Regions from separate parts of the Streptomyces sp. NBC_01092 genome, predicted to be linked through region 2. Evidence: riboswitches for the same ligand, from Rfam matches in the RefSeq annotation. Region 2 holds a riboswitch; the other holds the start of a gene.

Region 1 (11,945 bases), 1.9 Mb from region 2:
CGGGTCTCCTCGTCGGCGCGCTCGGCGTCGGCCCGCTGGGCCTCCTCGCCGGCCGCCGTGACCAGCTTGACCCAACCGGTGGGCCGCAGAACATAGGCCGCGGCCGCCACGTCGAGCGGGTCCGCGGCCGCAGGCGCCGAGCCGGAGTCGAGGGCGCCGGTGAGCTCCGGCTGGGCATCTCTGAGCTTCTCGCCGATGCGCTGGCGGAACAGCGGATCGGTCTCCAGCGCGGCGGCCATCGCGTTGCCCGCGAACTTGGCCCGCCGGTTCGGCGCGAATCTGGCGTACTGCCTCAGCTGTGCGGGCAGTTCACCGACGGTCAGACCGCCGAAGCCGTCGGACACGATCTGTACGACCTTGCGCCGCACGCCGTCGGGCAGCGGACGGTCGAGCACCTCAGCGGCGCCGTCGCCCGGCTCCCCGCCTTGTGTCTCCACCATCCGTCACACCCCAATGCTGTGCGGGAGCCGCTCCCCTCAGGAGCCGGCGCCCGGCCTGTCCACGAGTTCCACCTTGTCGACCGCGTTGCACCAGCGACAGCGGACCGACTCGATCGTCTCACTGAGCACCTCGCGCTCCTCGACCTTCGGCTCGCCTGCCAGATCGAGGTGCATGTACTCCACGACCTTGGACGAACGCGTCACGTCGAAGCGCGTGAGGTTGCCGCAGAGCGTGCAGCGCCACCGCGTCGAGGCGGTCGGGAGGGGAACCGTCATCGTGGCTGTCCGCTTCCTTCTGGTTTCCGTGACGCGCCGGACTCCCCGGTGCGTGTGGCTCGTAACCCTACGGCCTGGCGGGTACTCGTCGCCCGTCCGTCCGCGGCGGCGAGGCGGTCTGTGCGAGTGCGTCCGGTTACGTCATGCTCTGTGTTCATGATCGGCAACTGGAGCGTGGCGCATTTCCGGGCTCGGTTCGGCGGTGCCGGGGGCCGATCGGCCCCCGGGTCGTCGGCGCCGGTGACATACGGGCTGATCATCCTGTGCTGCCTGGTCTTCGTGCTGGGCCCGGCGGCGGGACTCAATCCGGCGTACGGCTCCGGCGAGGGGCTGATCGCCGCGCAGCGGGCCTACTTCCACCGCTGGGGCGTGGTGCCCGCGGAGCTGTTCGAGGGCGCGCCGCGGGCCGTCCTCACCCCCGCCACGGCCCTGTTCGTCCACGGCAGCTGGGTGCACCTGCTCGGCAACATGCTCTTCCTCTACGTCTTCGGCGCGATGACCGAGGAGCGGATGGGCCGCGTCCAGTTCACGCTGTTCTACCTCGGCTGCGGCTACCTGGCCCTGCTGGGCTACGCCGCCGCCAATGACGACTCCACCCAGTCCCTGGTCGGCGCGTCCGGGGCGATCTCGGCCGTCCTCGGCGCGTTCCTCTTCCTCTTCCCCGGAGCGCGGGTGACAAGCCTGCTGCCGTTCCTGCTCTTCCTTCCGCTGCGCTTCCCGGCCTGGGTCGTGCTGCCCTTCTGGGCGGCTCTGCAGTGGGTGGCGGCCGGGCGGGCGGCCCAGGGGCCCGGGGTGGCGTATCTGGCGCACCTGGTGGGCTTCGGCCTGGGCTTCGGCTACGCGTGGGCCCGGTTCGGGCGGCCCACTAGAGTGAAAGCCGCCCCAGCTCCGGCCCCCGAGGGAGAGAACCAGCCGTGATCACCGCGATCGTCCTGATCAAGACCAGCGTGGACCGGATCCCCGAGATCGCGGAGCGGATCGCTTCGCTGGAGAACGTGACCGAGGTCTTCTCCGTCACCGGCACCTATGACCTGATCGCCATGGTGCGGGTGAAGGAGCACGAGGAGCTGGCCGAGGTCATCCCCGGCCGGATCAGCAAGATCCCCGGCGTCGAGGGGACGGACACCCACGTGGCGTTCCGCACCTACTCGCAGCACGACATGGAGGCCGCCTTCGCCATCGGCCTGGACAGCTGACACCCGGGGCGTCGCTCAGGATGAGGAGTTCTTCATCCTGGGCTCATCCTGAACGCCGTGCGCCGTGGGCAGGATCGCCCGTATGGCCTTCACGCACCGGATCGCGGCCCTGGCCGCCGTCGTGGCGATCCCGCTGGGCATCGCCGCGACCAGCTTCGCCCTCACCGACCAGCCGAAGTCGCCCGAGGTGCCGCCCAGGGTGGAGCTGGACAGCGGCTCCCCCACGCCGACGCCCAGCCGGCCCGCGCCGACGCCGAGCGACGAGGTCGTCTCCCGCCCACCGGTGACCGACAGCCCCGCGAGCGATGACGATGACGACGCCCCCGACGACGACCTCGGCGAGCCCGGGGACGACGGCTGAGCGCTGCCCTGGAGGGCGGCTACGCCGCCTGTCGGGCGCGGCCGCGAGGAACGGTGCAACGGTGCCTTATGGCGACACCCGCTAGCCCCGCGCCCCGGCGGGTCTCCGCCCGGGTCCGGATCCTGCTGTGGCTGCTGCTCGTGATGGCCGTGGGCCTGGTGTCCGTGGCCACGACCACGCGCTCGATCCTGCTGCGGGACGTCGACCACCGGGCGAACGGGCTGCTCGCGCAGGAGGCCGGCGAGTTCGCCAACTTCGAGGAGCGCGGCGTCGACCCCGAGACCGGCCGCCCGTTCACCGACCCGTCCCGGCTGCTGCGCGAGTTCCTGGTACGGCAGTACGCCGACCCCGACGAGGAGCTGATCGGCCTGGTGGGCCGCGCGGGCGACACCCCGGCCCAGATCATCCAGCCGCGCGGCATCCCGGTCGCCGTGCCGCTGCACGAGGACGCCGACGCCCGCCGCCGTATCTTCGGCTCACCCGACTCCACGGGCACGGTCGACCGGCCGTCCGGGGAGATCCGCTGGGCCAAGGTCGCCGTCGCGCGGGCGGGCGGCGAGACGGAGGCCGCGTTCGTCGTCGCCTTCCACCCGGGGCGCCAACAGGCCGCGGTGAACGAGGAGTTCCGCACCCTGCTCGCCATCTCCGGCGTCGCCCTGCTGCTGACGACCGGCATCGGGTGGGCGGTCGCCGGGCGGATCCTGAAGCCCGTACGGCTGGTGCGCACCGCGGCCGCGCAGCTCACCGAGCAGGACCTCACCCGCCGTATCCCGGTGCACGGGCGCGACGACATCGCCGCGCTCGCGGAGACCTTCAACGCGATGCTCGACCGGCTGGAGGGGGCCTTCGCCGCCCAGCGCGAGTTCGTCGACGACGCCGGCCACGAGCTGCGCACGCCGATCACCATCGTGCGCGGCCATCTGGAGCTGATGGGCGACGACCCGGCGGAGCGCGAGGAGACGATACGGCTGGTCACCGACGAGCTGGACCGGATGAGCCGCATCGTCGAGGACCTGCTGCTGCTCGCCAAGGCCGAGCGCCCCGACTTCGTCACCCCCGAGCCGGTCCAGCTCGCCGAGCTCACCGCCGACGTCTACGTCAAGGCCCGCACCCTCGGCGAACGGGACTGGCAGCTCGCCGAGGTGGCCGACGTCGAGGCCGCGCTGGACCCGCAGCGGATCACGCAGGCGATGGTCCAGCTCGCCCAGAACGCCGTGCAGCACACCGCGCCCGGGAGCCGCGTCCGGATCGGCTCCCGCGCCGACGGCCAGGGCATCGAGCTGTACGTCGCCGACTCCGGCTGCGGTGTCCAGCCGCAGGACGCCGACGTGATTTTCGAACGGTTCCGGCGCGGCACGTCCCGGCGCGGCGCCCGGGGCTCCGGCGCCGGGCTCGGCCTGTCGATCGTCCGGGCCATCGCCGAGGCGCACGGCGGCCGGGTGCGGCTGCGCGCCACGGCGGGCGGCGGCGCCACCTTCGTACTGGCACTGGGAGAGGGGCAGACGTGAACCGGATCCTCATCGTCGAGGACGAGGAGCGCATCGCCTCCTTCGTTGAGAAGGGCCTGCGCTCGAACGGCTTCACCACGACCGTCGTCGGCGACGGCGAGGCGGCGTACGAGTACGCCGTCACGGGCGCCTTCGACCTGGTGGTTCTCGACATCGGCCTGCCCGGCCGGGACGGCTTCACCGTGCTGCGCGAGATGCGCGAGGCCCGGGTGACGGTCCCGGTGATCGTGCTGACCGCGCGGGACTCCGTACGGGACACGGTGGCCGGTCTGGAGGGCGGCGCCGACGACTGGATGACCAAGCCGTTCCGCTTCGAGGAACTCCTCGCGAGGGTGCGGCTCCGGCTGCGTACGGCGGCCCGGGCGCCTGAGGTGACGGTGCTGCGGTCCGGCTCGCTCACCCTGGACCTGCGCACCCGGCGGGCGCGGGCCGGGGAGCGGACGGTCGACCTGACGGCCCGTGAATTCGTGCTCCTGGAGCTGTTCCTGAGGCACCCCGGGCAGGTACTGTCCCGCGAGCAGATCCTGTCGCACGTGTGGGGCTACGACTTCGACCCCGGGTCGAACATCGTGGACGTGTACGTGCGAGCGTTGCGCAAGAAACTGGGGGCGCAGCAGGTGGAGACGGTACGGGGCATGGGGTACCGCCTGCCCGCGTGAAGTCTCCTTCATGTGCCGCTCATCGAGGACTCACGGCTCAGGTGAACCCTCGATGACGTGACCCTGAACCTCCGTCGGAGCGCGGCCCTCTGCGCGGCGCTCTCCCTGTGCGCGCTGCTCGCCGTGCCCGGCAACTTCACGGGCCTCGGCGCCGACGCCCGCCTCACCCTCGCCGTGTTCGCCCTGGCGACCTGCGCCTGGATCGCCGCGCCGGTCGACGACACGTACATCGCGCTGGGCGCCGGGCTCGCCCTGACGGTGACCGGGGTGATCAGCAGCGACACCCTCTTCGGCACCCTCGGCGACTCCACGGTGTGGCTGCTGATCTGCGCCTTCGTGCTGGCGGCCGCGGTGACCCGGACGGGCCTCGCGGGGCGGGCGGCGGCGTTCCTGGTCGGCGGGGCGCGCACGGTACGGCAGCTCGTGCACCTGACCACGGCCGCGCTGGTCGTCACAGCGTTCGCGGTGCCGGCCACCTCGGGGCGGGCCGCCCTCGCGCTGCCGGTGTTCCTCGCCCTCGCCAAGGCGCTGGCCGACCGGAGACGGCTGGTCGTGATGCTGGCGCTGCTGTTCCCGACCGTGATCCTGCTGTCGGCGGTGGCGACCCTGATCGGGGCGGGTGCGCATCTGATCACGGTGTCGGTGCTGTGGCAGGCCACGGGCCACCGGATCGGCTTCACCGAGTGGCTGCTGCTGGGCCTGCCGCTGGCCGTGGCGTCGTCCCACCTGGCCGCCGAGGCCGTACTCCTGACGTCCACCCGGCGCACGGACCGCAAGGGCGCCGTGCGGATCACCCCCGAGCAGATCCAGGAGCACAGCGAGCGGCCCGTCACGGGCCCGTGGTCGCAGGCCGAGAAGCGGTGCGCGCTGCTGCTCGGCACGGTCGTCCTGCTGTGGTGCAGCGAGCCGCTGCACCGGGTGCCGCCGGCGGTCGTGGCGCTGATCGGCGCGGTGGTGGCGGCCTCGCCGGCCCTCGGCACCGTGCATCTGAAGGACGCGCTGAAGACGGTCCCCTGGTCGCTGCTGCTGTTCATGGCGGCGACGATGGCGATGGGGGTCGCGCTCGCCGACTCCGGGGCCGCGGAGTGGCTGGTCGCCGGGCTTCCCGGTGGAGTCAGCCCGCTCCTCTTCCTGACCGTCGTGATCGCGATCAGTACGGCGGCCCACCTGGTCCTTCAGTCCCGCTCGGCCCGTTCGTCGGTGTTGGTGCCGCTGGTGGTCGCGGCGGCGGTGGGGGCCGGGGTGAATCCGGTCGCCGCGGCGCTTGCGTCCACGGCCGCGGCGGGCTTCTGCCACACGCTGCCGGCCTCCGCGAAGCCGGTCGCGCTCTTCTCCGACCTGCCCGGGACGCCTACCTACACGCCGCGTGACCTTTTGCGTCTGTCCGCCGTCCTGGCCCCGCTGACGGCCGCGCTCGTTCTGCTGTTCGCCGTCGCGGTGTGGCCGCTGTTGGGTGTTCCGCTGTGAGTGCCGCGTCATGTCGTCGGGTGGCTGCGGCGCCGTTGTGGCTGGTCGCGCCCACGCGGCGGAGCCGCATGTTCAACACGGCCCCGCGCCCCTTGAGGGCGTTGCCCCTCGGGGCGTTGCGCATTCGTCCGATCTGCCTAGGAGACCTCTGATGCTGAGCCGAGTCGTCGTCGCCCCCAGTGGCTTCAAGGAGTCGCTGTCCGCCCAGGCCGCCGCCGATGCCATCGCGGACGGTGTGCGTCGCGTCCTGCCGGACGCCGTGCTCGATCTGATCCCGCTGGTGGACGGCGGCGAGGGCACCGCCACCGCGCTGGCCGCCGCGACCGACGGACGCCTCGTCGCGTTGCCCGCCACGGGCCCGGTCGGCGAACGCATCGGCAGCCACTTCGCCCTGCTCGGCTCCCGGGACACGGCGGTGGTGGAGATGGCCGCGGTCGCCGGACTGTCTCTCGTGCCGCGCGCCCTGCGCGACCCGGGCGCCACGACGACGTACGGCGTCGGCGAGCTGATCCGCGCCGCGCTCGACACGGGCGTACGGCGGATCCTGATCGGCTGCGGCGACTCGGGTACGTCGGACGGGGGCGCGGGCGCGCTCCAGGCCCTCGGCGCCCGGCTGCTGGACGCCTACGGCTTCGAACTCCCGCACGGAGGGCGCGAGTTGACCAGGCTGGCCCGGATCGCCCCGTCCGGCCTGGACCCGCGCCTACGGGACGTCGACCTGCTGGTCGCCTGCAACCCGTACAACGTGCTGTGCGGCGAGCGCGGCGTGGCCCGCGTCTTCGGCCCGCAGAAGGGCGCGACGCCCGCGCAGGTGGAGGAGCTGTCGGCAGGCCTCGAGAACTGGGCGCGGGTCCTCACCCGTGACCTGGGGGTCCTGGACACGGACCTGTACGGCGGCCCCGGCACCGGAGCCTCCGGCGGCCTGGGCGCCGGGCTCGCTGCACTCGGCGCCCGCCTGCTCCCCCGCTTCGACGTCCTCCTCGACCACCTCGACCTCGACGCCCGCCTCGCCCGCGCCGACCTCGTCGTGACCGCGGAGGGCGCCCTGGACCACCAGACGCCCCACGGCAAGGTCCCGGCCGAGGTGGCCCGCCGGGCCAAGCTGTACGGCCGCCCGGTGCTCGTGCTGGCGGGCACGCTGAGCGAGGGCGCGCGGGACGTGCCCGGCGTCGACGCGTTCAGCGGGATCCTGCCGGCGCCGATGGCTCTGGCGGAGGCCCTCGTGCGGGCCTCCGAGCTCCTCACGGACGCGACCGAGCGCGCCCTGCGGATGATCCTGCTGGGCGCCCGGCTACCGGCTCACGCGGAGGTGTCCGGCACGCAACGGCCGTCCTCGGTGCGGTAGTTCCACCGGGCGCCGTCCGTCACGAGCTCCTTCACGGCGTTCACGAACCGCTCGACGTGCTCGTCCGGCGTACCGGCGCCGAAGCTCACCCGGATCGCGTTGAGGGACTTCTCTCCCGGCGCCGCCTCCGGGGCCCCGCACTCGCCCTGGGCCTGCGGGTCACTGCCGAGCAGCGTCCGCACCAGCGGGTGGGCGCAGAACAGGCCGTCCCGCACCCCGATGCCGTACTCGGCGGACAGGGCGGCGGCGAAGTGGGAGCTGTTCCAGCCCTCGACGACGAAGGAGATGACGCCGACGCGCGGGGCGTCGTCGCCGAAGAGGGAGAGGATGCGGACGGCCGGCACCTCGGCGAGACCGGCCTGCACCTTCTCGATCAGGTACTGCTCACGGGCGACCAGGCTGTCGAACCCCGCCTCCGTCAGCGCCTTGCAGGCGGAGGCGATGGAGTAGGCGCCGATGACGTTCGGGGAGCCGGCCTCGTGCCGGGCGGCGCTGTCGTGCCAGTCGACGTCCACTCCCCCGTCCTCGCGCCGGGAGACCTTGCGGCTGGCGCCGCCACCCGCGAGGTACGGCTCGGCCTCGCGCAGCCAGTCGGCGCGGCCGGCGAGGACGCCGGAGCCGAACGGGGCGTACAGCTTGTGGCCCGAGAAGGCGACCCAGTCGACGTCCAGGTCACGCACGCTCACCGGGTGGTGGGGGGCCAGCTGGGCGGCGTCGAGCACGATCCGGGCGCCGTGCGCGTGCGCGGCCGCCGCGAGCTCCTTGACCGGCCACAGCTCGCCGGTGACGTTCGAGGCGCCGGTGACGCAGACCAGGGCCGGGCCGAAGGGGTCGCGCTCGGCGAGGGCGCGCTCCAGGGTCTCGACGGCCTGGCGGGGGGTGCGGGGCGCGTTGAGATAGGTGACGCGGGCGTCGCGCCAGGGCAGCAGGGAGGCGTGGTGCTCGGTCTCGAAGACGAAGACCTGGCAGTCGGCCGGGAGGGCGGCGGCGAGGAGGTTCAGCGAGTCGGTGGTGGACCGGGTGAAGACCAGCTGGTCGTCGGCGCGGCAGTCCAGGAATTCGGCGACGGTCCGGCGGGCGTTCTCGAACAGGTCGGTGGAGAGCTGCGAGAGGTACCCGGCACCGCGGTGGACGCTGCCGTAGTACGGCGCGTAGGCGGCCACGTCGTCCCAGACGCGCTGCAGGGCGGGGGCGCTGGCGGCGTAGTCGAGCGCGGCGTAGGTGACCTCGCCGCCGGTGACGAGCGGGACGGTGACATCACGGCCCAGAACGGGCAGAGAGGCACAAACGGACTGGTCGGCGGCAGCGGTGGAGGCAGACATGGCGAACTCCCGTGAGGGGCATGCCGATTGAGGGGCATGCGAGAAAGAGAAAAGGGTGTGCGGAGGCGGGGCTCTGCGGCCCTATCGCATTCGCTTGCTCACGGAAGACTCCCTCGAACGACCAGGACCCCTGGTTTCGAGAGGGGCCCGCGCTTGCCGTAGACCTCGCTGCCTACGGCCTGGTCTTCACCCGGGGCACCCCGCCACGGACGGAGGGTTGCCGGACAGTCGGCCGGGGCCTCATGACTGTCACTCATGACCTGGTACAGGAACGTACGCGAAATGATCGTCGTCCCGCAACCCGTGTCCGGATCGCGGGACGACAAGCCCGTGCGGCCTAAGCGGGTCAGGCGAAGTCCATTGCGGTTCGGCAACGCCCTGATGGGGCGCGGGGAACTGCGCGACCAGCCACGACGGCGCCGCAGCCGAACGACGGCATATCACGGCACACCCAGCGGAGCGCTCAGGCGTTGCTCGCGGCCACCCACCGGTCGAGCGTCCGCTTCGCCGACCCCGAGTCGATCGACTCCGCCGCCTTCACCATGGCGGCGCGGATCTGCTCGGTGAGCGGGGCATCGGTCGGGTTCAGCGCCACCAGCGCGGCGGCCGAGTTGAGCACCACGGCGTCCCGTACGGGCCCCGTCTCCCCGTTCAGCAGGCGCAGCGCCACATCGGCGTTGTACGACGCGTCAGCGCCCCGCAGCGCCTCCACCGGCACCAGTTCGATGCCGACGTCGCGCGGGTCGAAGGCCTCCTCGGTCACCTTGCCGTCGCGTACGACCCACACCCGCGAGGTGGCCGTGGTGGTGAGCTCGTCGAGGCCGTCGTCGCCGCGGAACACCAGTGAGGAGTTGCCGCGCTCGGCAAAGACGCCCGCGACGATCGGAGCCATGCGCGGGTCCGCCACGCCGACCGCCTGGGCCCGCACCTTCGCCGGGTTGGTCAGCGGACCGAGCACGTTGAAGGTCGTCCGGATGCCCAACTGCCCGCGCGCGGCCGCCACATGGCGCAGCGACGGATGAAACTTCACCGCGAAGCAGAAGGTGATCCCGGCCTCCTCGGCGACCCGGGCCACCCGCCCGACCGGCAGTTCCAGATTGACGCCGAGCTTCTCCAGCACGTCCGAGGCACCCGACGCCGACGACGCCGCCCGGTTGCCGTGCTTGACGACCTTCGCACCGGTGCCGGCGATGACGATCGCCGACATCGTGGAGATGTTGACGGTCTTCGCCCCGTCGCCGCCTGTGCCGACGATGTCGACGGTCGGTCCCGGCACCTCGATCACGTTCGCGTGCGCGTACATCGTCCGGACGAGCCCGGTGATCTCCTGCACCGTCTCGCCCTTGGCCCGCAGTGCCACCACGAACCCGGCGATCTGCGCGTCCGTCGCCTCGCCTCGCATGATCAGGTCCATCGCCCACGCGGTGTCGTCGGCGGACAGGTCCCGGCCGGCCAGCAGGCCGTTCAGCAGCAGGGGCCAGGAGCGGGCCGCCGCGGTGTCGCCTCCGGCGGGGGTCACAGCGCTCATAAGCCGCTCCAGGGTCAGGCGTCCCGCACTACGGGACACGAGTCTCAACGAGGTCCACCCTATCCAGCCCCGGGGCACGGCGAAGGGCCCCGTCCGTACAACGGACGGGGCCCTCAACCGTGGCGTGCGCAGCGATCAGTGGTGGCCGTGGCCGCTCGTGATCTCCTTGTACTCCTCGACGGTCGGCTTGGGGATCTGGCCGTCCTCGCTGAAGTACGACTTGCTGAGCTTGGCGCGCAGCTTCTCGGAGCCCTTCACCTTGCGCTCCACGCCGTTCTCGTCGACCGTCGGGCCGATCTCGAGCGGCTGGTACTGCTCGTGCGCGGTGAGGGTGTGCAGCGCGTCCTGGCTGAGCGGCTCGTGCACCTCGATGAACTCACCGTGCGGCAGGCGCTTGATGATGCCCGACTCGCGGCCGTGCAGCACCTTGTCCTTGTCCCGGCGCTGCAGGCCGAGGCAGATCCGCTTGGTGATGATGAACGCGAGGACCGGTCCGACGAAGAAGCCGATCCGGACGAACCAGGTGACCGCGTTGATCGACAGGTGGAAGTGGGTGGCCCACAGGTCGTTGCCACCGCCGACCAGGCCGATCATGTACACCGTGACCCAGGCGACGCCGAACGCGGTACGCGTCGGGGCGTTGCGCGGGCGGTCCAGGATGTGGTGCTCGCGCTTGTCGCCGGTGACCCAGGACTCGATGAACGGGTAGACCGCGATCGCCATCAGCACCAGGCCGAAGAGCACCAGCGGGATGAACACGCCCAGGACGAGCGTGTGACCCCAGAAGTTGACCTCCCAGCCCGGCATGTACCGGACCAGACCCTCGGCGAAGCCCATGTACCAGTCGGGCTGGGCGCCCGTGGACACATGGTCCGGCCGGTAGGGGCCCATGGCCCAGATCGGGTTGATCTGCGCGATCGCCGCGATGACCGCGATGACACCGAAGACCAGGAAGAAGAAGCCTCCGGCCTTGGCCATGTAGACCGGCAGCAGCGGCATGCCGACGACGTTCTTGTTGGACTTTCCGGGGCCCGCGAACTGCGTGTGCTTGTGGTAGAAGACCAGGATCAGGTGGCCGACCACCAGGCCGAGCATGATGCCCGGCAGCAGCAGGATGTGGATCGAGTAGAAGCGGGCCACGAAGTCGACGCCCGGGAACTCGCCGCCGAAGAGGAAGAACGAGATGTACGTGCCGACGATCGGCATGGACAGGATCGCGCCCTCGGTGAAGCGGACACCGGTGCCGGAGAGCAGGTCGTCGGGGAGCGAGTAACCGGTGAAACCGGTGAACATGCCCAGGACGAACAGCAGGAAGCCGAACAGCCAGTTGATCTCACGCGGCTTGCGGAACGCGCCCGTGAAGAACACGCGCATCATGTGCACGAACATGCCGGCGAGGAAGATCAGCGCCGCCCAGTGGTGGATCTGCCGGATGAGCAGACCACCGCGCACGTCGAAGGAGATGTGCAGCGTGGAGCTGAACGCCTCCGACATGAGCTGTCCCTGGAGCGGGACGTAGGAGCCGTGGTACTCCACCTCGTTCATCGACGGGTGGAAGAACAGCGTCAGGTACACACCCGTGAGGATGATGATGATGAAGCTGTAGAGGCAGACCTCACCCAACATGAACGACCAGTGGTCGGGGAAGATCTTGCGCATGTTGGCCTTGGCCAGGGAGTAGATCCCCAGTCGGCCGTCGGCCCAGTCGGCGACGCGCTCGCCGGCCGGCGCCTTCCCGCGAGAGCGGGACTCGGTGGTCTCTGTAGTGCTCATCCGCGCTCCCAGAATGCAGGACCGACGGGCTCGTCGAAGTCGCCGAGCGCCTCGAGGTAGCCCTCGTCGT
Region 2 (11,945 bases):
AGCTCCGGGACGATCGGGATGACCAGGGTCTGCATCAGCGAGACGACGATCCCGGCGAAGGCCAGCACCGCCACCACGGCGTTCGACTTCGGCGGCGCGCCGCCTCCCACCTCGGCGGGAGGAGCAGGGGCGTGGGACATGGCGGAGCCTCCGTCGGCGTACGAGCAGGAAGGTGGCCGATCGGCCTGGCTGATTGACCTAGGCAACCTTAAGTCAGTTGATTGACTTACTCAAGCGACGCAGGTAGCTACTTCGAAGGGCACGGCACGCTCCGGCCCCTGCCGATCCTGCTCTCCTGGAACGCCGCCGCGGCGGCCCGGGTTCACCTGGGCCGCGCGCCGCCCGCTCCGCCAGGCTCAGGCCTCCCGCTCCACCATCGCCCGCACCTGACCCTCGTCCAGCTCGTACACCGGCTCGTGCGCGTGAGGATCGCGGGCGTGGAAGGTGTGGAACAGCGGCCCGTCCGCGCCGCCCAGCTCCACCAGCGACGCCGACGCCCCGCGCACCACCCGTTCCGTGCCGGGTGCCGTCGTCAGGTCGACGCGGCTGACGACACCGGGGGTGACCCAGACCGGCACCGCGGCCAGGAATCCGAAGAGCTGGAGGTGGTAGTGCCCGGTCAGGACGAGGCGCACATCGCTGCCGCGGATCGCGGTCGCGAGGTCGCCGGGGTTGCGCAGGCCGAAGACCGGCTGGGTCGCCGAGATGCCGAGGGCGATCGGCGGGTGGTGCAGGGCGAGGACGGTGCCCCGCTCGGCCGGGGTGCCCAACACGTCCTTCAGCCAGTCCAGTTGGGCCGCGCTCACCCGGCCGTGCACCTTCCCCGGCACCAGCGAGTCCAGCGTCACGAACCGCCATCCCCCGACCGTGCTCACGGCCGCCCGCTCACCCGCCCCGGACTCCAGGACCAGCTCCGGCTCGGCATGCCCGCTGCCCAGCACCTTGCCGAAGGCGACGCGCTCGTCATGGTTGCCGGTCGTGTAGAAGACGGGCGCGCCGAGCGGCCGCGCGAAATCGCCCACCAGCTCCTTTACGGCCGCGTACGCCTCCACCGCGCCGCCGTCCGCGATGTCCCCGGTGACGACGATCGCGTCGACGCCCCGCAGATGCCTCAGCTCGGCGAGCATCAGCCGGAGCGATTCGGTGGCGTTGACGCCGTACTTGTTGGGGGCGTCGGTCTTCTCAAGATGGGTGTCGGAGAGATGAAGGATCCTCATCTCTCCGACAGTAGCCGCGAGTCGGGGCTCAGCTCAGGGTCTTCAGCGACGCCGCGTCGTACGGCGCCAGGTCACCGAAGCGGCCGTCCAGCACCTTCGCCGCCCACTCGGGGTCCTGGAGCAGCGCGCGGCCGACGGCGACGAAGTCGAACTCCTCGGCCTCCAGGCGGTCCAGGAGGTCGTCGATGCCCTTGAGCTCCGAGCCCTGGCCCGCGAACGCGCCGAGGAACTCGCCGTCCAGGCCGACCGAGCCGACGCTGATGGTGGGCCTGCCGGTCAGCTTCTTCGTCCAGCCCGCGAGGTTGAGGTCGGAGCCGTCGAACTCCGGGATCCAGTAGCGGCGGGTGGAGGCGTGGAAGGCGTCGACGCCGGCCGCGGCGAGCGGGGCGAGGATGGCCTCCAGCTCCTCAGGGGTCTCGGCGAGGCGCGCGTCGTAGGCCTCCTGCTTCCACTGCGAGTAGCGGAAGATGACGGGGAAGTCCGGGGAGACCCGCTCGCGTACGGCGGCCACGATCTCCGCGCCGAACTTGGTACGGGCGACCGGGTCACCGCCGTAGGCGTCCGAGCGGCGGTTGGTGCCCGACCACAGGAACTGGTCGACGAGGTAGCCGTGGGCGCCGTGGATCTCCACACCGTCGAAGCCGATGCGCTCGGCGTCCGCGGCGGCCTCGGCGAAGGCGCCGATCACGTCGTCCAGGTCCTGTCGGGTCATGGCCTTGCCGGTGGCCTCGTCGGCGCCGATGCGCAGACCCGAGGGACCGACGGCAGGGGCCTCGGCGAACGGCGGCTGCCCCTGCTGACGCACCATGCCGATGTGCCACAGCTGCGGCACGATCGTCCCGCCCGCGGCGTGCACCGCGTCCGCGACCCTCGCCCACCCGGCCAGCTGCTCCTCCCCGTGGAACCGCGGCACCCGGTCGCTCTGCCCGGCGGACTCGTGCCCGACGTACGTCCCCTCGGTGACGATCAGTCCCACTCCGGCGGCGGCCCGCCGCGAGTAGTACGACTCCACGTCGGCACCGGGCACACCGCCCGGCGAGAACATCCGGGTCATCGGCGCCATCACGATGCGGTTCGGGACGGTGAGGCCGTTGATCACGGTCGGCCGGGACAGGATCTGGGCCGCACGGGCGGCGGCGGGCTGGGTGACGGTCACGTAGGAGCTCCTGGGGAGGGGGTTTTGTCTATACCGGCTGGTATGTGCACACGCATTGTTGCACCACATTAAGCAACGATGCGTGTGAGGCTGCGCATTCCCAAGGAGGGGGATGGGTTTCGCGAGCGAGTACGGGTGCGTGGGGGCTGGTCGCGCACCACCCGCACCCGCCAAAACACCGAGGGCGGCACCCCCTGTCGCAACAGGAGGTGCCGCCCTCGGCAAAAGGACGTTGATCAACCGGAGGCCAGGCCCCCGACGTCGATCAGAAGTCCATGTCACCGCCCGGCATACCGCCACCGGCAGGCGCGGCGGCCTTCTCCGGCTTGTCGGCGATGACGGCCTCGGTGGTCAGGAACAGCGCAGCGATCGACGCGGCGTTCTGCAGCGCGGAACGCGTCACCTTCGCCGGGTCGATGATGCCCTCGGCGATCATGTCGACGTACTCGCCGGTCGCGGCGTTCAGACCGTGGCCGACCTGAAGGTTGCGCACCTTCTCGACGACGACGCCACCCTCCAGACCACCGTTGACGGCGATCTGCTTGAGCGGGGCCTCCAGGGCGAGCTTCACGGCGTTGGCGCCGGTCGCCTCGTCACCCTCCAGGTCCAGCTTCTCGAAGACACCGGAAGCCTGCAGCAGGGCCACGCCGCCACCGGCGACGATGCCCTCCTCGACGGCCGCCTTGGCGTTGCGCACGGCGTCCTCGATGCGGTGCTTGCGCTCCTTGAGCTCGACCTCGGTCGCGGCACCGGCCTTGATGACGGCCACGCCGCCCGCGAGCTTCGCCAGGCGCTCCTGGAGCTTCTCGCGGTCGTAGTCCGAGTCGCTGTTCTCGATCTCGGCGCGGATCTGGTTGACCCGGCCCTGAACCTGCTCGGAGGAGCCGGCACCGTCGACGATGGTGGTCTCGTCCTTGGTGATGACGACCTTGCGGGCCTTGCCAAGGAGGTCCAGGGAGGTGTTCTCGAGCTTGAGACCGACCTCCTCGGAGATGACCTCGCCACCGGTGAGGATGGCGATGTCGTTCAGCATCGCCTTGCGGCGGTCACCGAAGCCCGGGGCCTTGACGGCGACGGACTTGAAGGTGCCGCGGATCTTGTTGACGACCAGGGTCGACAGGGCCTCGCCCTCGACGTCCTCGGCGATGATCAGCAGCGGCTTGCCCGACTGCATGACCTTCTCCAGGAGCGGGAGCAGGTCCTTGACGGAGCCGATCTTGGAGTTGGCGATGAGGATGTACGGGTCGTCGAGCGACGCCTCCATCCGCTCCATGTCGGTGGCGAAGTACGCCGAGATGTAGCCCTTGTCGAAGCGCATACCCTCGGTGAGCTCCAGCTCCAGACCGAAGGTCTGGGACTCCTCGACGGTGATGACGCCTTCCTTGCCGACCTTGTCCATGGCCTCGGCGATGAGCTCGCCGATCTGGGTGTCGGCGGCGGAGATGGAGGCCGTGGAGGCGATCTGCTCCTTGGTCTCGACATCCTTGGCCTGCTCAAGGAGAGCGGCGGAGACGGCCTCGACGGCCTTCTCGATACCGCGCTTGAGGGCCATCGGGTTGGCGCCGGCGGCTACGTTGCGCAGGCCCTCCTTGACCAGGGCCTGGGCGAGAACGGTCGCGGTGGTCGTACCGTCACCGGCGACGTCGTCCGTCTTCTTGGCGACTTCCTTGACCAGCTCGGCGCCGATCTTCTCGTACGGGTCCTCGAGCTCGATCTCCTTGGCGATGGAGACACCATCGTTGGTGATCGTGGGGGCGCCCCACTTCTTCTCGAGGACGACGTTGCGGCCCTTGGGGCCGAGCGTCACCTTCACGGCGTCCGCGAGCTGGTTCATGCCGCGCTCGAGGCCGCGCCGCGCCTCCTCGTCGAACGCGATGATCTTGGCCATGTGAAGTGGTCCCTCCAGGACTGGGGGTGATTCCTTCGGACCGCGCCCGCGCCCGCGACGGACGGCTCGCCGGCCTCGTGGTTCCTTGCCCCACCCGGCCTGCGGGCCTCACCGACCCGGTCCTTCTTTGTCACTCTCACCTTCAGAGTGCTAACGCAATGATTAGCACTCGACCCATGCGAGTGCAAGCGGCTCTCGGGGATCGAGCCCTGGAGTCGGGGGCATGGCGAAGGGCTCGCACCCCGGGAGGTGCGAGCCCTTCGAAGAAGAACGTCGCTGCTGTTAGTCGACGCGTGCTTCAGCCGGTGGCCAGACGGACCATGTCCGCCTGCGGCCCCTTCTGGCCCTGCGAGATCTCGAAATCGACCCGCTGGCCTTCCTCCAGGGTGCGGTACCCGTCCATCTGGATCGCGCTGTAGTGGACGAAAACATCCGCACCACCGTCGACCGCGATGAAGCCGTACCCCTTCTCCGCGTTGAACCACTTGACGGTGCCCTGAGCCATGCCTAACTCCCCTATTACTGGCCCTTGCACAGATCCACACTTCGCGGATCCGGGTCAGACCTCACCCCCCATCGGTCGGGGGCGTGCGCCGGAACGCGTCGACCGCGGCTGAATGTATCTGCCCAACTGCCGTCTGCAACAGGTCAATCGGACGAGAATTCCGGGCACGACCGGTCGGGAATGTGGGGACAATTCCGTTGACTTCAGGTCAAGTCGGACCCGGCATACGGAACGAAAGCCGCAAAAAACCCGCACACTTTGGCTACTTCTTGTCGGGCGTACGGCAAAAATCAAGGGCAACCGACTCGGAGATCGGCGGCACGTTCCCCAACTGTACCTCGCTCAACCACACAGAATTGCCCCCTCCGCTTCTCTCACGGAGGGGGCAATTCGGTGAACTCTCAGTAACCTGGGTTACCGATGGTAATGATCGGTCATTCGGTCAGCAGGTCAGCCGCCGGCGACGGCCGGAATGATGGAGACGCCGGCACCGTCGGGAGTGGCCGTCTCCAGCCCCTGCTCGAAACGCACGTCGTCGTCATTGACGTAGACATTGACGAAGCGGCGCAGCTTGCCCTGGTCGTCGAGAACCCGGGCGGCGATCCCGGTGTGGTTCTTCTCCAGGTCGGCGATGACCTCGCCGAGGTTGGCACCCTCGGCGGCGACCTCGGCCTGGCCACCCGTGTAGGTGCGCAGGATGGTGGGGATGCGGACGTTGACGCTCATACGGTGTGACCTCCGGTCAGTGTGCAGGTTCGGGTGAGGCGGCGTCCCGAGGGGCGCGGGGCTCCATCAGACGAGACCCGCCGCGCGGAACGAGTCGAGGTTGGGACGAATCGTCGCAGTCAGCCCCGTACCGGCCACCGCATCCAACGTCTTCAGCCCGTCGCCGGTGTTGAGCACGACAGTCGTGAGGCTCGGGTCCAGCACACCGTCCTCGATCAGCTTCTTCGCCACACCCACGGTCACCCCGCCGGCGGTCTCCGCGAAGATGCCCTCGGTCCGGGCGAGGATCTTGATCGCGTCGACGACCTGCTCGTCCGTCACGTCCTCCACAAACCCGCCCGTGCGGCGCGCGATGTCGAGGACGTACGGCCCGTCGGCCGGGTTCCCGATCGCCAGCGACTTGGCGATGGTGTTCGGCTTCTGCGGACGGACCACGTCGTGGCCGGCCTTGAACGCGGTCGACACCGGCGAGCAGCCCTCGGCCTGCGCGCCGAAGATCTTGTACGGCTTGTCCTCGACGAGCCCGAGCTTGATCAGCTCCTGCAGACCCTTGTCGATCTTCGTCAGCTGCGAGCCGGACGCGATCGGGACGACCAGCTGGTCCGGGAGCTGCCAGCCGAGCTGCTCGCAGATCTCGTACGCCAGGGTCTTGGAGCCCTCCGCGTAGTACGGCCGCAGGTTGACGTTGACGAAGCCCCAGCCCTCGCCGGCCGGGTCGCCGATCAGCTCGGAGCAGAAACGGTTCACGTCGTCGTAGTTGCCCTCGATGCCGACGAGCTCGCCGCCGTAGATCGCGGCCATGACGACCTTGCCCTGCTCCAGGTCGTGCGGGATGAACACGCAGGAGCGGAAGCCGGCGCGGGCCGCGGCGGCGCCCACCGCACCGGCGAGATTGCCGGTGGAGGAGCAGGACAGGGTGGTGAAGTTGAACGCGCGGGCGGCCTCGATGGCCTGGGCGACGACACGGTCCTTGAAGGAGTGCGTCGGGTTGCCGGAGTCGTCCTTGACGAACAGCTTGCCGGCCTCGACGCCGAGCTCACGGGCGAGGTTGTCGGCCTTGACGAGCTTGGTCCAGCCGGGGTTGATGTTCGGCTTGGTCGCCACGTCCGCGGGGACGGGCAGCAGGGGCGCGTAACGCCAGATGTTCGCGGGGCCCGCTTCGATCTGCTTGCGGAGCTCCTCGGCGTCGTAGCCCGAGAAGTCGTAGGCGATCTCCAGCGGGCCGAAACACTCCTCGCACGCGAAGACCGGTCCGAGGGGTACCCGGTGACCGCACTCGCGGCAGGACAGCGCCGCGGCGGGACCCAGGTCTACGGTGGAGTCGGTGGTGCTTGCAACAGTCTGCACAGCCATGTGAGGCGAGGCCCTTTCTCCTCATCTTCCTCACGACGCATCTCGCCGTGAGACGGATTTGGCACCTTCCCTAGCCGGGAGCCTCGCGGAGACGATCAACGGTGACGATCGACGCTGATCTACGAGAACCGACTGGAGGGTTGCCGGGGCTTCATCGGGCCGTATCCCTCTGCCCCTCTGGATGAGCGGTATTCGGTTGTTGACGACGGTCGACCTCGGACATGCGATGGTCACCCGCGTTGTTCAAGACTGTAACCGAACGCCAGGACAGTTGAGATAGCCGTCCGAACCGCGAGATGGATCACAAATCGCGTCCCGACAGTGAGGAGCCGCCGATCGTGCTGGAAGAAGTCGAGCGCTGGCTGCGCAGTCGCTCCTGGTCCGTCTCCGACCGCCCACTGCACCACATCCTGGCCGCCAAGCAGCGTACGGGCCAGTCGGTGTCCGTCGTGCTGCCCGCGCTCAACGAGGAGGAGACGGTCGGCGACATCGTCGCGATCATCGCCCATGACCTCGTGCATCAGGTGCCGCTGGTCGACGAGATCGTCGTCGTCGACTCGGGATCCACCGACCGCACCGCCGAGGTGGCCGCCGCGGCGGGCGCCCGGGTCGTGCACCGCGACGACGTCCTGCCCCGTGTCCCGGCTGTGCCCGGCAAGGGTGAGGTCCTGTGGCGCTCACTGCTCGTGACGAGCGGGGACATCGTGTGCTTCATCGACGCCGACCTGAAGGACTTCTCCTCCGACTTCGTCTCCGGCATCGTGGGCCCGCTGCTCACCGACCCGGGCGTGGACCTGGTCAAGGCGATGTACGACCGTCCGCTCGGCGGCGCCGCCGGGCAGGGCGGCCGGGTCACCGAGCTGATGGCACGCCCGCTGCTGAACATGCACTGGCCGCAGCTGGCGGGATTCGTCCAGCCGCTCGGCGGCGAGTACGCGGCGCGCAGGTCGCTGCTGGAGCAACTCCCGTTCCCCGTCGGATACGGCGTCGAGCTGGGCATGCTGGTCGACTCGCTGCATCTGGTGGGCCTGGACGCGCTCGCCCAGGTGGACGTGGGGGTGCGCAAGCACCGGCACCAGGACGGGCAGGCGCTCGGCCGGATGTCCGCCGCGATCTACCGCACGGCGCAGCTGCGGCTGGCCCGCGGGCATATGGTCCGCCCCTCCCTGACCCAGTTCGAGCGGGGCGAGGACGGTTTCGAGCCGCGTACGTACTCCGTGGACACCGAGGAACGGCCGCCGATGGTGGAGATCGCCGAGTACGCGACGCGGAAGGTCGCGTAAACGCCGGAAACCGGCCGTATACAGGGCGTACGGAAGCCCCCCACAGAGCGGAACCGTACGTTTGAGCGTTTCCGGGCCGGGCTAGGTTGAGGCTTATGGCTTCCACGCAGGATGCGCCGGGTGCGCCGGATGTGCAGGGTGTGCAGGGTGCTGCCAAAGTGCTGGTCGCGTCGAATCGCGGCCCGGTCTCGTACGAGGTGCGGGGCGACGGCTCGCTGCACTCCAAGCGGGGCGGCGGCGGAGTCGTCTCCGGGCTGTCGGCGATCGGGCCGGACGCGGACGCGCTGTGGGTGTGCTCGGCGCTGTCCGACGGCGACCGTGAGGCGGTGCGGCGCGGGGTCGGCGAGGACGGCGTGCTGATGCTGGACATCCCGGCGGACGTGCACGCGGACGCGTACAACGGCATCGCGAACTCGGTCCTCTGGTTCGTCCACCACATGCTCTACCAGACGCCGCTGGAGCCGGTCTTCGACGCGGAGTTCCGGCGGCAGTGGGCGTCGTACGAGACGTACAACCGGGCCTTCGCGCAGGCGCTGGCCGCGCAGGCGGCGCCGGGGGCGGCGGTGCTGGTGCAGGACTATCACCTGACGCTGGTGCCGGGCATGCTGCGCGACATGCGCCCGGATCTCCGTATCGGCCACTTCTCCCACACCCCCTGGGCGCCGCCGGAGTACTTCCGGATGCTGCCGGACGACATCGCCGGGCAGGTGCTGCGCGGGATGCTCGGCGCGGACCGGCTGGGGTTCCTGACCCGGCGGTGGGCGGACGCGTTCGAGGCGTGCTGCACGCAGTTCGCGGGAGGGCTCGGGGACACGCGCATCGGCGTGCACGGTCTGGGCGCGGACGCGGACTTTCTGCGGGCGCGGGCGCATCAGGCCGACGTGACGGAGCGGATGGCGACGCTGAAGGGCGAGATCGGCACCGCCCCGGACGGCACGCCCCGCAGGACGATCGTGCGGGTCGACCGGACCGAGCTGTCCAAGAACATCGTGCGCGGCCTGCTGGCGTACCGGCAGCTGCTCGACGACCACCCCGAGTGGCGCGAGCGCGTGGTACACGTGGCGTTCGCGTACCCCTCGCGGCAGGACCTGGCGGTGTACCGGGACTACACGGCCGAGGTGCAGCGGCTGGCGGACGAGATCAACTCCGCTTACGGGACCGCGACTTGGACCCCGATCGTGCTCCACGTCAAGGACGACTTCGCCCGCTCGCTGGCCGCGTACCGGCTGGCCGACGTGGCGCTGGTCAACCCCATCCGCGACGGCATGAACCTTGTCGCGAAGGAGATGCCGGTGGTGTCCGACGAGGGATGCGCCCTCGTCCTGTCCCGCGAGGCCGGAGCCTTCGACGAACTCGGCGAGGACGCGATCCCCGTCAACCCGTACGACGTGATGAGCACGGCACGGGCCCTGCACGAGGCGCTGTCCGTACGGCCGGAGGAGCGAGCGGAACGCTCAAAACGACTGGCGGCCGCCGCGACCGCGCTACCACCAGCCCAGTGGTTCCTGGACCAGCTCCACGCGCTGACGGAGAAGCCGGGAGGGGCGGCCTGACCGTCGGTCGCACGGATCAACCTGACCCGACCAACGCCCGACCATCGCCCGAGCGGCGCACGCCCTGGCGGCAGACGCCGGGAACAGCCCGCCTGACCGGCGGACGCCCGGATCAACCCGACCGACCGTCGGTCGCCCGGACCAAGCCGACCGGCCAGCGCCCTGGTGGCGCACGCCCGAGCGGCGACGCCGGAAGCGGCCCACCTGACCGGCCGGACCGCCCCGAGCGGGCGGACGCCGGCAGCAGCCCACCGGACCGGCGGCCGCCCGGATCAACCCGACCGACCGTCCGTCGCCCGGACCAAGCCGACCGGCCAGCGCCCTGGTGGCGCACGCCCGAGCGGCGACGCCGGAAGCGGCCCACCTGACCGGCCGGACCGGCCCGAGCAGGCGGACGCCGGCAGCAGCCAGCCTGACCCTCGGCCGCCCGGATCAACCCGACCCGACCAACGCCCGAGCGGCGCCCGCCCTAGCGGCAGGGGCCGGGAGCAGCCCGCCTGACCGGTCGGTCCGGCCCGAGCGGGCAGACGCCGGAACCAGCCCGCCTGACCCGCGGCCGCCCGGATCAACCCGACCGACCGGCCGTCCGCCCGGACGAAACGCCCGGCCAACGCCCCGGTGGCGCACGCTCGAGCGGCGAACACCGGAACCAGCCCGCCCGACCCGCCGGACCAACCCGAGCGACGGGCGCCGGTGGCAGACCGCCCTTACTGGACGGCGGGCGCCCGGTTCAGCTCGCCCGGTCGGCGAGTGCTCCTAGCAGTCGTACGACTCCCTGTGGGCCGGTCACCACGATGTCCGCCCGCTCCGACAACTCGGTGACCTCCTCGCTGCCGCTGCACACCAGGAGGCCGGGGGTGCCGTCGGAGCGGAGTTTGTCCACGGCCGCGTAGGCGGGGAGGTCGCCGAGGTCGTCGCCGGCGTAGAGGACGGATTCGGCGCCCAGTTCCCGGACGTACTCGGTCAGCGCCACGCCCTTGTCCATGCCGGGTGGGCGCAGTTCCAGGACCAGGCGGCCGGGTTCGACGATCAGGCCGTTGCGGGTGGCGAGGTCGGCGAGGGGGATGCGCAGGGCCTCGAAGGTGCCCTGCGGGTCGGCCGCGCGGCGCGTGTGCACGGCGATGGCGTGTCCCTTGTCCTCGGTCCAGGTGCCGGTCCCGGCGCCGTTCGTGTCGAGGACGCCGGGGAGTTCGGCACGGACGGCGGCGACGCCGGGGTGGGGGTCGGGCGCGGTGACCTCCCCGCTGACGGCGTCCCAGCGCTCGGCGCCGTAGTGGCCGAGCACGACGAGGTGCTCCAGTCCGGGCACCCCGGCAAAGCCGCCGTAGCGCACGGCGACGGCGGCCGGGCGGCCGGTGATCACCGCGACGGCGGCGACCTTCGGGGCGAGCGCCGCGAGCACCGGCAGGGCGTCGGGGTGAGCCCGCGCCTTCTCCGGGTCCGGCACGATCGGCGCGAGCGTCCCGTCGAAGTCGAGCGCGATCAGCGCACGCGCGGGCCGCGCGAGGAGGGCGGCGAGCCCGTCCCGGCCGGGCCGGGTGACGGGCGTCGGCAGCGGGGCCGTCGTGGGGTCGGTCGAGTCGGGGTCGGTCAGATCCTTGTCCTTGTCACTGGCCATACGCCGACCCTATCCAGCGAGGCCGCCACGCACCCCTCGCTCACCTCACCTCACCTCTCCGCCCGCCGCGTCTGCCGTATCCGCCGCAGCCGGTTCACCGTCACCGGGTCGTGGGCCAGGGCCCTCGGGTCGTCCAGCAGGGCGTTCAGCAGCTGGTAGTAGCGGACCGGGGCCAGACCCAGTTCCTCGCGTATCGCGCGCTCCTTGGCGCCGGGGCCCGCGAAGCCCCGGCGCTCCAGAGCGAGGATGGCCCGCTCACGGTCGGCGAGGGCGGGGTCGGGCTGGTCCTGGGTCATGTCCCGCACCGTAACCCCCGCCACCGACAACCGGACGGCCGACGGCTACTCGGCGCTCTCCGCCCGCGTCGCCGTCGACTGGAGCTGCCCCAGGATCGCCGCCGGGCTGCCGCTGGAGGAGACAGTCGCGCCGATACGCTTCTTGACGTCCGCGCTGACCGCGGCCCAGGACGTCCGCCCGACCGGGTAGAGCTCGGAGAGCGGCAGCTGCTCCAGGAAGGGCTTGAGGTCGGCGTCCTGCTCGGCCGCCGTCATCACCGTGGACGCGGAATTCGTGACGGGCAGGAGGTCGTACTCGCGGGAGAAGTCCAGGACGTTCTGCTTGTCGTAGACGAAGTCGAGGAACTCGC

The links. Region 2 has a riboswitch for S-adenosylmethionine ahead of thrC (threonine synthase). Riboswitches for the same ligand answer to the same signal wherever they lie in the genome.
Region 1: it holds a riboswitch for S-adenosylmethionine, as region 2 does, so the genes downstream of both, OG254_RS13810 (aminotransferase class V-fold PLP-dependent enzyme) here and thrC (threonine synthase) in region 2, are expected to answer to the same signal.

The regions. Positions count from the first base shown of each region.
Region 1 covers NZ_CP108659.1:3,075,902-3,087,846, forward strand. Annotated here, with positions in the region: gene OG254_RS13765 (NYN domain-containing protein) at 1-440, opposite strand, end outside; gene OG254_RS13770 (hypothetical protein) at 477-716, opposite strand; gene OG254_RS13775 (rhomboid family intramembrane serine protease) at 873-1,634, shown strand; gene OG254_RS13780 (Lrp/AsnC ligand binding domain-containing protein) at 1,631-1,912, shown strand; gene OG254_RS13785 (small secreted hydrophilic protein) at 1,995-2,273, shown strand; gene OG254_RS13790 (ATP-binding protein) at 2,342-3,781, shown strand; gene OG254_RS13795 (response regulator transcription factor) at 3,778-4,440, shown strand; gene OG254_RS13800 (SLC13 family permease) at 4,498-5,907, shown strand; gene OG254_RS13805 (glycerate kinase) at 6,059-7,252, shown strand; gene OG254_RS13810 (aminotransferase class V-fold PLP-dependent enzyme) at 7,207-8,574, opposite strand; SAM riboswitch class IV at 8,719-8,835, opposite strand; gene trpD (anthranilate phosphoribosyltransferase) at 9,038-10,102, opposite strand; gene OG254_RS13820 (cytochrome bc complex cytochrome b subunit) at 10,238-11,875, opposite strand; gene OG254_RS13825 (Rieske 2Fe-2S domain-containing protein) at 11,872-11,945, opposite strand, start outside.
Region 2 covers NZ_CP108659.1:4,995,943-5,007,887, forward strand. Annotated here, with positions in the region: gene OG254_RS22420 (MFS transporter) at 1-140, opposite strand, end outside; gene OG254_RS22425 (metallophosphoesterase family protein) at 357-1,217, opposite strand; gene OG254_RS22430 (NADH:flavin oxidoreductase) at 1,246-2,373, opposite strand; gene groL (chaperonin GroEL) at 2,639-4,261, opposite strand; gene OG254_RS22440 (cold-shock protein) at 4,560-4,766, opposite strand; gene OG254_RS22445 (MoaD/ThiS family protein) at 5,217-5,492, opposite strand; gene thrC (threonine synthase) at 5,559-6,845, opposite strand; SAM riboswitch class I at 6,864-7,033, opposite strand; gene OG254_RS22455 (glucosyl-3-phosphoglycerate synthase) at 7,184-8,128, shown strand; gene OG254_RS22460 (trehalose-6-phosphate synthase) at 8,224-9,681, shown strand; gene otsB (trehalose-phosphatase) at 10,412-11,299, opposite strand; gene OG254_RS22470 (DUF3263 domain-containing protein) at 11,350-11,595, opposite strand; gene OG254_RS22475 (ABC transporter substrate-binding protein) at 11,641-11,945, opposite strand, start outside.